3 regions of the Erwinia sp. L03-1 genome follow, and region 2 is predicted to be linked to each of the others. Evidence: predicted binding sites of a transcription regulator. Region 2 holds the regulator's gene; each other region holds the start of a gene.
The links. Region 2 encodes LexA, which represses DNA repair genes until DNA is damaged. Its sites were predicted from a motif close to TNCTGTATGTACATACAGNA; they were not measured.

Region 1 (5,375 bases), 1.2 Mb from region 2:
GAGCGGTATGACGCGCCGCTACCGGGCGCTCAGACCGCCAGCCAGGTATTAACCATATTCTCATCAAGCTGAGCAACGGTGCCGTGCGCCACGTTGCGCCCCTGGTGCAGCAGGAGAAAGTAGTCGGCCACCCGGCGGATAAACGAGATGCGCTGTTCAAGCAGCAGGATGGTCAGGCCGAAGTCATGGTTAAGGCGGTGGATAAGATTGCCCATCTCCTCCTCCAGCCAGGAGGACATTCCCTCCATCGGTTCATCCAAAATCAGCAGCCTGGGCTCCAGCACCAGCGCCCTCGCCAGGGCCAGCTGTTGCTGCTGATCGGCGCGCAGATCGCCGCTGCGCTGGTGGCGCAGGGACCAGAGCGCCGGAAAGAGATCGTACACCACCGGAGGGATGGCCCGATGCCTGTCGGGACCCGCACCGGCAAGCAGCGCGATTTGCAGATTGGCCTCCACGCTTAGCTGTGAAAAGAGCTGACGCCGCTGCGGAACATAGCCTATCCCCAGCGCGGCCCGCTGTTCTACGGGCTGCAGCAGCAGATCCTGCGGCGGCAGGCTCCCCTCCTGCCAGATAATCGAGCCGCTGTTGATGGGCAGATTACCCATAATACAGTTAACCAGGGTGGTTTTGCCCATGCCGGGGCGGCCCAGCACGCCGGTGCAGGTGCCAGGCGGTAATTCGAGATCGACATCCCACAAAATATGGTTTTGTCCGTAAAACTGATTAATTGAACGTAAGCTGAGCATCTGACACTCTCCTTCAGACAGTTATCGATCGCACCTGATTGCATCCGCTCTCCGTCGTCTGTCAAACAGTCTTCAATGCCTTGTATAAGAAACCTGCGGCTCTGAGCTTCGTTCTGGTGTAAGGAGCGCGCCGGGTGCTGACCTGCTTCCCGTAGTGTCTTGCAATTGACAGGCCAGGTTGTTAAGTGCTGCACGCAATCATGATACCGACAGGCATTTTGCTGCGGTTATTGGTAATGTTTATTTAATAATTACCGGTAGTGATTTGGTGCTGCACTGCGGCGGTGCCCCGTGCAGGCTGGTGATGGTGCAGTTGCCTGTCTGAGAAGCAGTGAGAGGGGAAAGGATATAAGTAAATAAGGGGTAACCAGGGCTGGCGGCGGCACCAAAACTATGCTTTCTCATCATGCCAATGCTGAAGATTGACAGTGAAAAAAAGCAAAAAAAAATTTTTAGCATCCTTTTTTACCGGCAGCGCAGCTTTATACACAGCAGACGGTTCGGGCGCTCAAATCAGTTATCCACCATTCCTGTGGATAACCATGTGCATGAGCGGCTTAAAACTCACGCCAGGCGAGAGCCAGCGCGGCCTGGGCACGAGTTGCTGTGAAACTCATCTTACGGTGAATGCATAACACTATCAACGACTTGATGAAAATCAAGCAGGATAAAAAAACCGGTCGCGCGCTTCCCGCATTTTGTCAGCCACGCTTGACAAATGTTAAAGTGGCAGACCCTTCTGGGGATAACCTCACTATTCCCTGTTTGATTAAGTATTTAACCGGTTATCTATAAGGACTTAACAACAGGTTCACTTCATCATGCAAAATAACTGTGGATATATCCAGTCTTTTTTGCTGGCAAAATCGCCACGGCAGAGTAAAATTAATCTCCTGTCCGCGAGCATTTATCATCAGGTAGCAATCCAATGAGCAAAGTCTTTAAACTCAACTCCGATTTCCAGCCAGCAGGTGACCAGCCTGAGGCTATTCGCCGTCTTGAAGAGGGGCTGGAGGATGGGCTGGCTCATCAAACCCTGCTGGGGGTGACCGGATCGGGCAAAACCTTCACCGTGGCCAATGTCATTGCCGATCTGAACCGCCCGACTATGGTGCTGGCACCTAACAAAACCCTCGCTGCGCAGCTTTACGGCGAGATGAAAGAGTTTTTCCCCGATAACGCGGTGGAGTATTTCGTCTCCTACTACGACTATTATCAGCCTGAGGCCTATGTGCCCAGCTCCGATACCTTTATTGAGAAAGACGCCTCGGTGAATGAGCACATCGAGCAGATGCGCCTGTCAGCGACCAAAGCGCTGCTGGAACGTCGCGACGTGATTGTGGTGGCGTCGGTGTCGGCCATTTACGGTCTGGGCGATCCCGACCTCTATCTCAAAATGATGCTGCATCTGACGCGGGGTATGGTGATCGACCAGCGCTCGATCCTGCGTCGGCTCTCCGAGCTGCAATATACCCGCAACGATCAGGCTTTCCAGCGCGGGACGTTCAGGGTACGCGGCGAGGTGATCGATATCTTCCCGGCGGAGTCCGATGACTATGCCCTGCGCGTAGAGCTGTTTGACGAAGAGGTGGAACGGCTGTCAATATTTGACCCGCTGACCGGGCAGATCGAATCGGTGATCCCTCGCTATACCATCTATCCCAAAACGCACTATGTAACGCCGCGCGAGCGCATTTTGCAGGCGATGGAAGAGATCAAAGTGGAGCTGGTTGACCGCAAACGCGTTCTGCTGGAAAACAACAAGCTGCTGGAAGAGCAGCGCATCACCCAGCGTACCCAGTTCGACCTTGAAATGATGAACGAGCTGGGCTACTGCTCGGGGATCGAAAACTACTCGCGCTATCTCTCCGGGCGCGGTCCGGGCGAAGCGCCCCCGACCCTGTTTGACTACCTGCCTGCCGACGGGCTGCTGGTTATTGACGAATCACACGTCACCATTCCGCAGATCGGGGGGATGTATCGCGGTGACCGGGCGCGTAAAGAGACGCTGGTGGAGTATGGTTTCCGGCTGCCGTCCGCGCTGGATAACCGCCCAATGAAATTCGAAGAGTTTGAGGCGCTGGCACCGCAGACCATCTACGTCTCTGCCACGCCGGGCAATTACGAGCTGGAGAAATCGGGCGGTGAGGTGATCGACCAGGTGGTGCGTCCTACCGGGCTGCTCGACCCCCTGATTGAGGTGCGCCCGGTCGGTACCCAGGTTGACGACCTGCTGTCTGAAATCCGCAAGCGCGCTGTGATCAATGAGCGCGTGCTGGTGACGGTACTGACCAAAAGGATGGCGGAAGACCTTACCGAGTATCTCGAAGAGCACGGCGAGCGCGTTCGCTATCTGCACTCGGACATTGATACCGTGGAGCGCGTGGAAATTATCCGCGATCTGCGGCTGGGCAAGTTTGACGTGCTGGTGGGGATCAACCTGCTGAGGGAAGGACTGGATATGCCGGAGGTGTCGCTGGTGGCGATACTGGATGCCGACAAAGAGGGCTTCCTGCGCTCCGAGCGTTCGCTGATCCAGACCATCGGCCGTGCCGCGCGAAACCTTAACGGTAAGGCAATTCTGTATGGCGATAAAATTACGCCCTCCATGGCGCGGGCGATTGGTGAAACCGAGCGTCGTCGGGAAAAGCAGGAGCTGCACAATAAGGAGCAGGGCATCGTACCCCAGGGTCTCAACAAGAAAATCGCCGATATTCTTGAGCTGGGGCAGGGCATTAACAAGACCAAAACCCGGGGGCGCGGCGGCAAAACCTCCCATCCTGTTGTTGAGGACGACAGCCCTTACCTGGCAATGACGCCGCAGGCGCTGCAAAAGAAGATCCACGAGCTGGAGTCGGAGATGCAGCAGCATGCGCAGAACCTGGAGTTCGAGGAGGCCGCGCGCGTACGCGATCGGCTACACGAGGCGCGCGAGCTCTTTATTGCGGCTTCCTAGCCGCGCGTTTTCGCTTAAACCATTGGCTGATAAGTATGCTCCCGCTTTTCGCTTAAACAATCGAATGAATAGCATGCTTCCGCTTTCCGCTTAAACAATCGACTGAATAGCCTGCTCCAGCGCAATATGGAGCAGCTGTCGGTCGTGCCGGTAGCGAATATCTGCCGCCTCAAGCGGCTCCTGGATAATCAGGCGATCGGTGATATTGTGGGTATCGGTACCGGGGCCGACGACAACGGCATCAATGACCTTTTTACCGATGTACTCTTCCATAATTGCCAGCTTGTTGGCCAGCGTGAGCTGAGCGGCGGCAGGGCTCAGCTCTTTACCCAGATTTCCGATAAACACCATCGTGGCCGGCGTACGGCGCAGCGCCTGTGCCATATCGGGCATCAGCAGCACCGGCATCAGGCTGGTGTAAAAACTGCCCGGCCCAATCAGGATAAGATCGGCCTCGGCGATGGCCTCAACCGCTTCGCGGGTGGCCGTCACCGCAGGAGAGAGCATCAGCTCGCAGGGGGGGCGACACATCCGATCGATTTCCGTCTCGCCGTGCACCCGTTGCCCCTCTTCATCAATGGCTTCCAGGTCCACCGGCTGCTCTGACATGGGGATCAGAAACGCATCTACCTTGAGCAAATTGCGGATCAGATTAATGGCCTCAATCGGGCGCACGCTGAGGTTATCCAACGCTACCAGCATCAGGTTACCGAGGTTATGTCCGGCCAGCTCGCCGTTACCGGCAAAGCGATACTCAAACATGGCAGAAGCCACGCTCGGTTCGGTAATCAGCTGATTCAGGCAGTTACGCATATCGCCCCAGGCAATGCCTCCTTCGTCACGACGAATGCGCCCGGTTGAACCGCCATTATCGGTGGTGGTGACGATGCCGGTAAGCCGCGATCCAAGTGGGGAGAGCGCAGACATTACGCGACCCAGACCATGCCCGCCACCGATAGCCACCACGCGATCGAGATCGGCCAGTGTGCGATTACGCATAAAATTCCTTCTGTTTTGAAGCGGTTTATTGACCCGAAACGGGCCACATGCATTTGTGCCATTTTACCCTAAACTGGCAGGGAACAGGCGGCTAAAATACGTTATATATCAAAATACATAGCGAAAGATGATGTTGGAATCCCGGAGGGTTTAGCGGTAGAATTTACAAACCATGGTTTACCGGTGTCGGTAGACCACACTTAGCCCTGGCACCTACGTCTTTGGATAGGGTGCCCTGGCCGCAACGCTACGTTGCCAGGGTGCAGAAAGAAATGCCTGCATCTCCCGAATTGGAAAGGTGTTCTGGTGCAACAATTTACTGATAGCTTCGACCGCAGCTTTTATTATCTGCGTCTGTCGATCACTGACGTCTGCAATTTTCGTTGCAGCTACTGCCTGCCCGACGGCTATAAGCCTCAGGGTACAACCAACAAAAGCTTCCTTACGCTGGATGAAATCCGGCGGGTGACCCGTGCCTTCGCGGCAGCCGGGACGGAAAAAGTCCGCCTTACCGGCGGTGAGCCTTCGCTGCGCCGCGACTTCACCGACATTATCGCTGCCGTTCGCGAGAACGCCGCCATCCGCCAGCTGGCGGTCACCACCAATGGCTACCGGCTGGCCCGCGATGTCGCTGCATGGCGCGCCGCCGGGCTGACCGCGCTCAACGTCAGCAT
Region 2 (5,375 bases):
TTTGGATGATTGCCGCTCAGGTGTGGTGTGGGTAAAGGTTGAAAAGGGGATGCGGAGTTTAAGCGGCACGGTCCATGTGCCTGGGTAGGAGTATCTTCCTGAAACGCTTTAATGCTGTCAGAGAAAAGAACTTACTTATCAGAAGCGGTGATTATTGTGGCTTTCCCAGTCGCTGACTTCTTTCTCAGCCTGGTCTTTTGCGTAGCCATAGCGCTCCTGAATTTTACCGACCAGCTGATCGCGTTTACCTTCTACGACCGTCATGTCGTCATCGGTCAGCTTGCCCCATTTTTCTTTCACTTTACCCTTCAACTGTTTCCAGTTACCGCCGGCTTCATCTTTATTCATCTTGTGTCTCCTGACTTTGAGTGTAAAGAGCTTTAGGTGTAAGAGATTTAGTACAATCGTCTAAGCATAACGCCTGGCAGCAATATAAAACGCTGCTGAACTGCTTAACCTAACGATAATTGTAGTAGAAGATGAGGGGATTGCACGGAACGACACGATAATAAGCGGCAGATTAAGACTATTCCTGCCCGGGTGGATAAAAAACTGTTTTTTATCAATGATTAACCAGGCGATGCAAGATACATTTCACTGACCCGAAGGCAAAAACCACGTTCCGTTGCGCTGGTGCCGCCGCCATATCGCGCCCTGCGTTAGCCCTCTTAACAGCAGAAAAACCGTGACCGCCAGCCACAGACCGTGATTCCCCAGCACCGGAACGGTAATCAGGGTCAGGCCATAACCCAGCGCCGCCAGTGCCATGCTGTTACGCATCTCTGCGGCGCGGGTTGCACCGATAAACATGCCATCCAGCAGGTAACACCAGACGCCGCATACCGGCAGAAGGACCTGCCAAATCAGGTAGCGATCCGCCTGCTGCTGTAAAGCAGGGATCGAGGTAAGCAGTGCGACAATATAAGGCCCGGCAAAGGCATAGAGCAGTGAGAAAAACAGCGCGACCCATCCCGCCTGACGGCATGCCGCGTGCCATATCAGCAGCACAAGATTCGCCAGCGTGGCAGGCGCGCTGAGCCAGCGGATATGCATAAACAGTGATGCCTGGTACTGCACGTCAGGATCGCCGCCGACCAGCGTCAGCGCCAGATGCGTAAGAGGGGATTGCAGGGCGATAAAAGCCAGTCCGCCCGCCAGCGCAATGCAGAGAGGCTGCATAAGCGCGCGTGCAAGCGCAGCTTTGTCACCCGGCACCGAAAGCCTGAGCGGTCAGTCCGGTGGTGCTCATGCGCAGAAAAAGCAGCAGCATAAACAGGAAGCTGGTGATGGTGGTGCCGATCGCAACGCCCGCAAGATAGACAGGCTTATCGAGGTGGCCAATGACAGCGGTATCGACCAGCCCCAGCAGCGGCACGGTAATATTTGAGAGGATCATCGGCAGCGCAAGCCGCCAGAGGCTTTTGTCAGCAGCGTTTAGAAATCGCATCGGTACCCACTGCGCGACGGGTGTCTGCGCAAGTCACTGTCATACACATCGTCTGCTGAGTGGTAGCCAACGATAAACTGACGCGCTGGCGAAGCGGCGCGTCAGTTAACAGTCAGTTAGAACGGATAAAACGGTTATCAAACCCAGTTACCGTTACGGATCACACCCACGGCAAGACCTTCAATCGACAGGGTCTGCTGGCGAAGATCGACGACGATCGGCTCGAAATCGCTGTTTTCAGGCAGAAGATGGACCGTGTTGCCCTGCTTTTTCAGCCGTTTGACGGTAACTTCATCATCAATACGTGCAACCACAACCTGGCCGTTACGCACTTCCTGGGTTTTGTGCACCGCCAGAAGATCGCCATCCATAATGCCAATATCTTTCATCGACATGCCACTCACGCGCAGCAGGAAGTCGGCGCTGGGTTTAAACAAACCTGGGTCAACCTTGTAGTGGCCTTCGATATGTTCCTGGGCCAGCAGCGGCTCACCGGCGGCGACGCGGCCAATCAGCGGCAGGCCTTCTTCGTCTTCCATCATCAGTCGAATGCCGCGCGAGGCACCGGACACAATCTCAATTACGCCTTTACGTGCCAGTGCCTTGAGATGTTCTTCCGCCGCATTTGGGGAGCGGAAGCCAAGCTGTGCGGCAATTTCTGCCCGCGTTGGCGGCATGCCGGTCTGGTTAATATGGGCGCGTATCAGGTCATAAACCTGTTGCTGTCTTACCGTTAGTGCTTTCATCCCGCCCCCTGGTTGTTTATACAGTCGACTGTGAGTATATACAGGTATTTGCGCAATGAAAACCTAAAGATGGACAAAAAACAGCAGTTTGTCTGATTCTGGAACGTCTATCGCATATGTGGCACTAACAACATCAGCCAGGTGGTCATCGCCATGAGAATAGTCAGCAGCACTGCCGCTGAACCCATATCCTTTGCGCGGCCTGCCAGCGGGTGCCGCTCACTGCCGATGCGGTCCACTATCGCTTCTATGGCGCTGTTAAGCAGTTCAACCACGACCACCAGCACCACCGAACCGATCAGCAGCACCCGGGTTATCGGCGTCACGTCCAGCCAGCAGGCCAGCACGATGGCGACAAGCGCCACAATGGCTTCCTGACGAAAAGCCGCCTCGTTTTGCCATGCCGCACGCAGTCCCTGCCACGAATAACCTGCGGCCTTGATAATTCTGGTCAATCCGGTGACGTTATTTGTCATAATGAGGGAACCCTTTGAACTGTTTAACGTCAATGTCTGGGTGGCGCACATTTTGCAACACCACAGATCTCACTGGCGCTTTCTGGTATGCTTGCCGCGCTTTGCTAACAAGAGGCTTCATGTTGTCTATGTCAGGTTGGCGTAATTTATATTATAACCTATTGAATTTACCGGTTAAATTCTTGCTAAAGAGTAAGGCGATCCCCGCCGAGCCGGTCGCTGAACTGGGGCTTGATACGTCGCGCCCTATTATGTATGTGCTGCCTTACGATTCAAAGGCCGATCTGCTCGCGCTACGTGAACAGTGTCGCAAACAGGATCTCCCCGATCCCTTAGATCCGCTGGAAATCGATGGGACAGTGCTGCCCCGCCATGTCTTTATTCATGACGGTCCGCGCGTATTCCCCTATTTTGTGCCGAATATTGAATCGGTAAAGCTGTTTCACGAATATCTGGATCTGCACCGCAGCAACCCGCTGCTGGACGTGCAGATGGTCCCGGTATCGGTGATGTTTGGCCGCGCCCCTGGCCGTGAGGTTCAGGGCGAGAGTCAGCCCCATCTTCGCGTGCTTAACGGCATTCAAAAGTTCTTCGCCGTACTGTGGCTGGGCCGTGACAGCTTCGTGCGCTTTTCGCCGATGCTCTCCCTGCGGCGCATGGCAACGGAGCACGGCACCGATAAAACCATTGCTCAGAAGCTGGCTCGCGTGGCGCGCATGCATTTTGCCCGCCAGCGCCTGGCCGCCGTTGGACCGCGCCTGCCCGTTCGCCAGGACCTGTTCAACAGGCTCCTGCAGTCCAGGGCGATTGCTAAAGCAGTAGAGGACGAAGCGCGCAGCAAAAAAATCCCCTTTGAAAAGGCTCAGCAGAATGCCGTTGAGCTGATGGAGGAGATTGCCGCCGACTTCTCTTATGAAGCCATACGCCTGACCGACCGCATTATGGGCTGGACGTGGAGCAAGCTTTATCAGGGTATTAACGTTAACGGCGGCGAGCGCGTACGCCAGCTGGCGCAGGATGGACACGAGATAGTCTATGTTCCCTGCCATCGCAGCCATATGGATTATCTGCTGCTCTCCTACGTGCTCTATCATCAGGGGCTGGTGCCGCCGCACATTGCTGCCGGGATCAATCTGAACTTCTGGCCTGCCGGGCCGATATTCCGCCGCCTTGGCGCGTTCTTTATCCGCCGTACCTTTAAAGGCAACAAACTCTACTCCACGGTATTCCGCGAGTATCTGGGCGAGCTGTTCACCCGCGGCTACTCGGTCGAGTATTTTGTTGAGGGCGGACGTTCGCGCACCGGTCGCCTGCTTGATCCGAAAACCGGCACGCTGTCGATGACCATTCAGGCCATGCTGCGCGGCGGCAACCGTCCAATCACGCTGGTGCCGATCTATATCGGCTATGAACACGTTATGGAGGTGGGCACCTATGCGAAGGAACTGCGTGGCGCGACCAAAGAGAAAGAGGGCTTTTTACAGATGGTGCGCGGGTTACGCAAGCTGCGCAACCTGGGTCAGGGCTACGTCAACTTTGGCGAGCCGCTGCCGCTGGTCACTTATCTGAATCAGCGCGTCCCGGAATGGCGCGACGCCATCGATCCTATCGAAGCGCAGCGTCCCGCCTGGCTCACCTCCGCAGTTAACGACATCGCCTCGCAGGTGATGATGCGTATAAACAACGCCGGGGCGGCTAACGCCATGAACCTCTGCGTCACCGCCCTGCTGGCCTCGCGCCAGCGCTCGATGACGCGCGAACAGCTGATTGCACAGCTCGAGTGCTACGTACAGCTACTGCGCAACGTGCCCTACTCACCCGATGCCACGGTGCCGGATATGACCCCGGAGGCGCTGCTTGATCATGCGCTGGGCATGAACAAGTTTGAAATCGAGCAGGATAATATTGGCGAGATCATCATCCTGCCGCGCGAGCAGGCGGTGCTGATGACCTATTACCGCAACAATATTCACCATATGCTGGTCATGCCGTCGCTTATCGCCGTCCTGGTCATGCAGCATCGCGAGCTTACCCGAGCCGAACTGCTGCGCCAGATAAGCGTCATCTATCCGATGCTTAAAAGCGAGCTGTTCCTGCACTGGAACAGGGAAGATCTGCCGACGGTGCTTAATGGACTGGTCAGCGAAATGGCCCGCCAGGGCCTGCTCACCGCTGATGAAGAGAGTCTGCGCCTCAGCCCGGCTCGTTTCCGCACCCTGCAGCTGCTGGCGGCGGGCGTTCGCGAAACGCTACAGCGCTACGCCATCACCTTCTCCATCCTCAGCGCCAACCCGTCAATCAACCGGGGTACGCTGGAGAAAGAGAGCCGGACCATGGCTCAGCGCCTGTCTGTGCTGCACGGCATTAACGCGCCGGAGTTTTTTGATAAGGCGGTCTTCTCCACGCTGGTGCTGACGTTACGTGACGAAGGCTATATCAGCGACACCGGCGATGCCCATGTAGAGCAGACGCAGCGGGTCTATCATCTACTGGCCGAGCTGATTACGCAGGAAGTGAGAATGACCATCGAGAGCGCGGCGGTACACGAGTAGCCTGTCGCGTGAGTGATAATCAGGCTTACGACGTAACGCTGCCCAGTCAGCATGAGTAGCCTGGTGCATAAGTGATAATCAGGGCGATGAGGGATCATCGCCCTGAGCAGGCTCTGGTTCTGGCTCAATAATCCCGCGATCTATCATCGCCTGC
Region 3 (5,375 bases), 820 kb from region 2:
TTAATCTGGTGGTGGAGAACGTGGCGGCCAGTGGCCCGGCGCTGACCGCAGCCAGCCGCGACGCCTTTATCGCGCTGCTGAACAGTACGCCAAACGGCGTTATTCGCAACTCTGACGTAGTGAAAGGCGTGGTCGAAACCTCGCTGAACGTCGGCGTGGTGGCGATCCGCGAAAACGAAGCGGTGATCAACAGCCTGATCCGTTCGCTGATCGACAGCGGTAAAGAGTACGTGGTGGAAACCCTGACCGCGCTGGCCGAACTGGCCGGTGCCACGGTGCGGGCGAAAGGCAGCTATCCTGGCTGGCAGCCGGACGCCACCTCGCCGGTGATGGCGCTGGTGGGGGAGACCTACAAAAAGCTGTTTGGCAGAACGCCAAACATCCAGGTGATCCACGCGGGTCTGGAGTGCGGTCTGTTTAAAAAGCCCTATCCGGACATGGATATGGTTTCCATCGGGCCAACCATTACCGGGCCACATTCGCCGGATGAGCAGGTCCATATTGCCAGCGTGGGCCTCTACTGGCAGCTGCTGACGGCGCTGCTTAAGGCAATCCCGGCGAAGTAAGCCTGAGCGGCAGGCGGACCCTGTTCCGCCTGCTGCTTCCCTGCGGGCCGTGCGCCTGCCCCTGTTGCTGCCCGCTCTTACCCGCTATAAACCCAACAGCAGCTGACGTTCAATCTGGGGATTGAGCAGCGTCACGTGCAGTCCGACCAGCCTGACGCCGCGCCCACTCCGCCGCTCCTCCCAGGCCTTCTTCGCCACCGCAATCATGTCGTCTTTATTCAGCTCGGGCCAGACGTGCTCCTGCGTGGTCTGCTGGAAATCATTAAACTTAAGCTTGACGCCCTGGCGGGCAATCAGCCGGTCTGGCTTGATCTTGATCAGGCGGCGCTCCAGCTCCTCATAGAGGAAGTCGATAATTTTCAGGCACTCTTCCCAGCTGTGGATATCCTCCGACAGGGTACGCTCAACGCCGAGGGATTTGCGCAGGCGATCGGTCACCACCTCCCGCTCATCAATGCCGTTACAGCGCTCCCACAGCACCCGGCCAAACTTGCCAAAGCGCCGGAGCAGCGCGGCAAGATCGGTTTTCTGCACGTCGCCGCAGGTCATCAGCCCCATTTCCTCCAGCTTTTTGGCCGTCACCTTGCCGACGCCGGGGATCTTCGCCAGCGGCAGCGTCAGCAGAAACTGCGACATTTCATCAGGGGTTATCACGAACTGCCCGTCGGGTTTATTCAGATCGGAGGCAATTTTGGCGACAAATTTCACCGGCGCTACGCCTGCCGAGGCGGTCAGATTCAGCTCCCGACTGATGGTCTGGCGAATTTCGCGCGCCATCAGCGTGGCCGACCCGTGGCAGTGCAGGCTGTCGGTGACGTCAAGATAGGCTTCATCCAGAGAGAGCGGCTCAATCAGGGAGGTATAGCGCGAGAATATTTCACGAATATGGGCGCTGGCTTCTTTGTAGGCCTCGAAACGGCCAGGCACCACCTTAAGATGCGGACAGAGCTTAAGCGCCATCGCGGTGGACATGGCGCTGTGTACGCCAAACTTGCGCGCCGGGTAGTTAGCGGTGCTGATCACCCCCCGCTTAAGATGGCTGCCGCCGATGGCTATCGGGATATTGCGCAGGCTGGGATCGTCGCGCATCTCTACTGCGGCATAAAAGCAGTCCATATCGACGTGAATGATCTTCCGCATATCCCCCTCCAACTGTACTGGATAAGTATACAGCGAAATAAGCGAATGACAATATTACCCGTTTAGCCAAAGCACAGCGGCAAAGGGCTGAGCCACATTTTTATTCAGTATTTTATACTCAGCTCTCTTGATAAAAAAATAGACAATGCTAATGTGACGCAGCAATAGCGGCTATCAACTGATATTGCCTGTAAACGCGTCCCGGACGCCGCATCCACCCCTCCTTTTTCAAGGGAACCAGAATGGGCAAAATCGCACTCCTTTTTGCGATGTTTTTTCTGCCAGCCGTTGTTTTCGCCAGCGTACCCACCACCCCGGTACTGCCGCTGGCACCGGTAAGCAAAGAATTAAAGAAACATCTAATTGGCACGCCTGTGTATATTCAGATATTCAAAGAAGAACGCACGCTTGAGCTTTATGGCAAAATTGGCAACGATTATCGTTTAATAGACAGCTATCGAATTTGTAATTTCTCTGGTGGCCTGGGGCCTAAGCGCCGTCAGGGAGATTTTAAAAGTCCGGAAGGGTTTTACAGCGTCGGGCTTTCCCAGTTAAAACCCGACAGCCGCTTTTATCGGGCGATTAACGTCGGCTTCCCTAACGCCTACGATCGTCAGCAGGGATATGAAGGGAAATATCTGATGATCCACGGCAGCTGCGTGTCTATCGGCTGTTATGCGATGACCGATACCAATATTCAGGATATCTATCGCTTTGTGGAAGCCGCGCTGCGTAACGGTCAGCCACGTATCGAATTAAGCATCTATCCGTTCCGCATGACCGAAAGCAATATGCAGCGTCACCGTAACTCGGTGTACTACAGCTTCTGGCAGCAGCTGCAACCGGGCTACGCCCAGTTTGTGCAGACCCACCTGCCGCCTTCGGTCAGCGTCAGCGACGGTCACTACGTGCTGAATAGCCCGGGGTCACTGCTTAGCGCCCCGGCTACCGGTTCATCGCTGGCGCTCACCCAGACAAAATAGCGCCCAGTCGCCTGGCGCAATTTTGTGCCAGGTTTCATTGCCCGTCAGGGGCTGGGTAGCGATCACCGTGACCACGTCATTCGGCGTGGTCTGCTTCTGAAAATCAATCTCAACGTCCTGATCCAGCAGCGTAGCCTTGCCAAACGGTGCCCGACGGGTTATCCAGAACAGATTCGTCGAGCAAAAAGCCATCAGATAGCGGCCATCCGACAGCAGCATATTGAATACACCCTTTTTCCGCAGCTCCGTCGCCAGTTCGGCAATATAGCGAAATACCGCAGGCCAGTTGCCCGGCGTACGCGGATAGCGCGTGGTCAGCTTGTGCAGCAGCCAGCAAAATGCCTGTTCGCTGTCGGTTTCGCCGACCGCCCGAAAGGGACCGGTATCCAGCGTTCGGTAGCCTTTCAGCTGCCCATTATGCGCATAGGTCCAGTTGCGGCCCCACAGCTCGCGGGTAAAGGGATGCGTATTTTCCAGCGCCACCTCGCCCCGGTTCGCCTGGCGAATGTGCGCTACCACGGAATGCGATTTAATCGGATACTCCTGCACCAGCCGTGCGACAGGCGAATTAAAGCTGGGTTGGGGATCCTTGAATGTGCGACAGCCTTTTCCTTCATAAAAGGTAATCCCCCAGCCATCCTTGTGCGGACCGGTTCCCCCACCGCGCTGGACAAGACCGGTAAAGCTGAAACAGATGTCCGTAGGAACGTTGGCGCTCATCCCGAGCAGTTCACACATAGCGACTACCTCGCAGTAAGGCCCTGCTACCAGGGCCGGGAAAGGGTTACTTCGCCATCTCTTTTTCAATCAGCAGGATCAGGATATGAATAACCTTGATGTGGATCTCCTGAATGCGATCGGCATAGCCGAAGTGCGGCACGCGGATCTCTACGTCAGCCAGGCCATCCATCTTGCCGCCATCTTTGCCGGTCAGGATGATCACCTTCATGCCCTGCGCACGCGCGGCGTCAATCGCCTTCAGGACGTTGGCCGAATTACCCGAGGTTGAGATACCAAACAGCACGTCGCCCGTGCGGCCTACCGCCTCAACGTAGCGAGAGAAGACATAGTCGTAGCCGAAGTCATTGCTGACGCAGGAGATATGGCTGACGTCCGAAATGGCAATGGCCGGATAGCCCGGACGGTTTTCCCGGTAGCGTCCGGTCAGCTCTTCAGCAAAGTGCATCGCATCACAGTGCGATCCGCCGTTGCCACAGGAAAGGACTTTGCCCCCCGCTTTAAATGCATCTGCCAGCAGCACGGCCGCGCGCTGAATGGCATGGATATTGGCGTCATCGCTCAGGAAATGGGTGAGCGTTTCGGCGGCTTCATTGAGTTCTGCACGAATGATGTCCTGATACATAGAGAGATCCTTTTAAGTGAGGTCGCCGCCAGTTTATCAACTTGCAGGAGGGGGGAACAGCACCCTTCCTGCCGGTCCAGACGTTTCACGCGTGATACACGCGGAGTGTGAGCCAGGTTGTAATTATTATGTAACCAGATTGCTAATAAAAACCATCTCAACTACATATACTCCTAACAGGTCAGACCTCTTACTTCTGGAGAAATTTTATGCTGGCTCTTAGCTGCCTTGCGACGATCGTCCTGATTGCCGCCCTGTTTTATCATCGCGTAAACCTGCCGTTAAGCAGTCTCGCCCTGCTGGTATGGTGCATTGCCTGGGCCGCAGGTGGCGTCTGGACGCCGTGGCTGCTAATTCCGCTGGCGGTGATTCTGCTGCCATTAAACCTGCTGCCCGTAAGGCGGGCGATGTTCTCTAAGCCGATGCTGCGCACCTTTCAAAAGGTGATGCCACCGATGTCGCGTACCGAAAAAGAGGCGATTGAGGCGGGCACCACCTGGTGGGAAGGCGAGCTATTTCGCGGCAACCCCGACTGGCAGAAGCTGCATGACTACCCGCAGCCGCGCCTCACCGCCGATGAACAGGCTTTTCTGTCCGGGCCGGTAGAGGAAGCCTGCCGTATGGCAAACGACTTCGCGATTACCCATGAAATGGCCGATTTGCCGCCCGAGCTGTGGGCCTTTCTGAAAGAGCACCGCTTCTTCGCGATGATCATCAGGAAAGAGTACGGCGGCCTGCAATTTTCCGCTTACGCCCAGGCGCTGGTATTGCAGAAGCTGGCGGGCGTCTCGGGCATTCTGGCGATCACCGTGGGCGTGCCCAATTCGCTTGGCCCCGGCGAGCTGCTTCAGCATTACGGCACTGATGCGCAGAAAAATCACTATCTGCCGCGTCTGGCCCGCGGAGAGGAGATCCCCTGTTTTGCCCTGACCAGCCCGGAAGCAGGATCCGATGCCGGCGCCATTCCCGACACCGGCATTGTCTGCATGGGTGACTGGCAGGGACAGCAGGTATTGGGTATGCGCCTCAGCTGGAATAAGCGCTACATTACCCTTGCGCCGATTGCGACAGTGCTGGGGCTGGCGTTTAAGCTTTACGATCCCGACCATCTGCTGGGCGATACGGAGTCGCTGGGTATTACCTGCGCGCTGATCCCTACCCATACGCCGGGCGTGGAGATCGGTAAACGTCACTTCCCGCTCAACGTGCCTTTCCAGAACGGTCCGACGCGCGGCAAGGATATTTTTGTTCCCATTGATACCATTATCGGCGGGCCGAAGATGGCCGGACAGGGCTGGCGTATGCTGGTCGAGTGTCTCTCGG

Region 1: the regulator LexA is predicted to act here: its motif matches at 1,577-1,596, upstream of uvrB (excinuclease ABC subunit UvrB).
Region 3: the regulator LexA is predicted to act here: its motif matches at 1,722-1,741, upstream of dinB (DNA polymerase IV).

The regions. Positions count from the first base shown of each region.
Region 1 covers NZ_CM178762.1:3,071,178-3,076,552, reverse strand. Annotated here, with positions in the region: gene AC4PCC_RS14150 (ATP-binding cassette domain-containing protein) at 30-746, opposite strand; gene AC4PCC_RS14145 (hypothetical protein) at 1,175-1,381, shown strand; gene uvrB (excinuclease ABC subunit UvrB) at 1,675-3,702, shown strand; gene AC4PCC_RS14135 (gluconeogenesis factor YvcK family protein) at 3,793-4,701, opposite strand; molybdenum cofactor riboswitch at 4,887-5,018, shown strand; gene moaA (GTP 3',8-cyclase MoaA) at 5,005-5,375, shown strand, end outside.
Region 2 covers NZ_CM178762.1:4,315,518-4,320,892, forward strand. Annotated here, with positions in the region: gene AC4PCC_RS19800 (CsbD family protein) at 139-348, opposite strand; partial or broken gene AC4PCC_RS19805 (MATE family efflux transporter) at 595-1,447, opposite strand; gene lexA (transcriptional repressor LexA) at 1,585-2,193, opposite strand; gene AC4PCC_RS19815 (diacylglycerol kinase) at 2,301-2,669, opposite strand; gene plsB (glycerol-3-phosphate 1-O-acyltransferase PlsB) at 2,798-5,221, shown strand; gene AC4PCC_RS19825 (hypothetical protein) at 5,300-5,375, opposite strand, start outside.
Region 3 covers NZ_CM178762.1:3,499,857-3,505,231, forward strand. Annotated here, with positions in the region: gene pepD (beta-Ala-His dipeptidase) at 1-566, shown strand, start outside; gene dinB (DNA polymerase IV) at 651-1,706, opposite strand; gene dpaA (peptidoglycan meso-diaminopimelic acid protein amidase) at 1,949-2,689, shown strand; gene AC4PCC_RS16305 (class II glutamine amidotransferase) at 2,660-3,427, opposite strand; gene lpcA (D-sedoheptulose 7-phosphate isomerase) at 3,474-4,052, opposite strand; gene fadE (acyl-CoA dehydrogenase FadE) at 4,262-5,375, shown strand, end outside.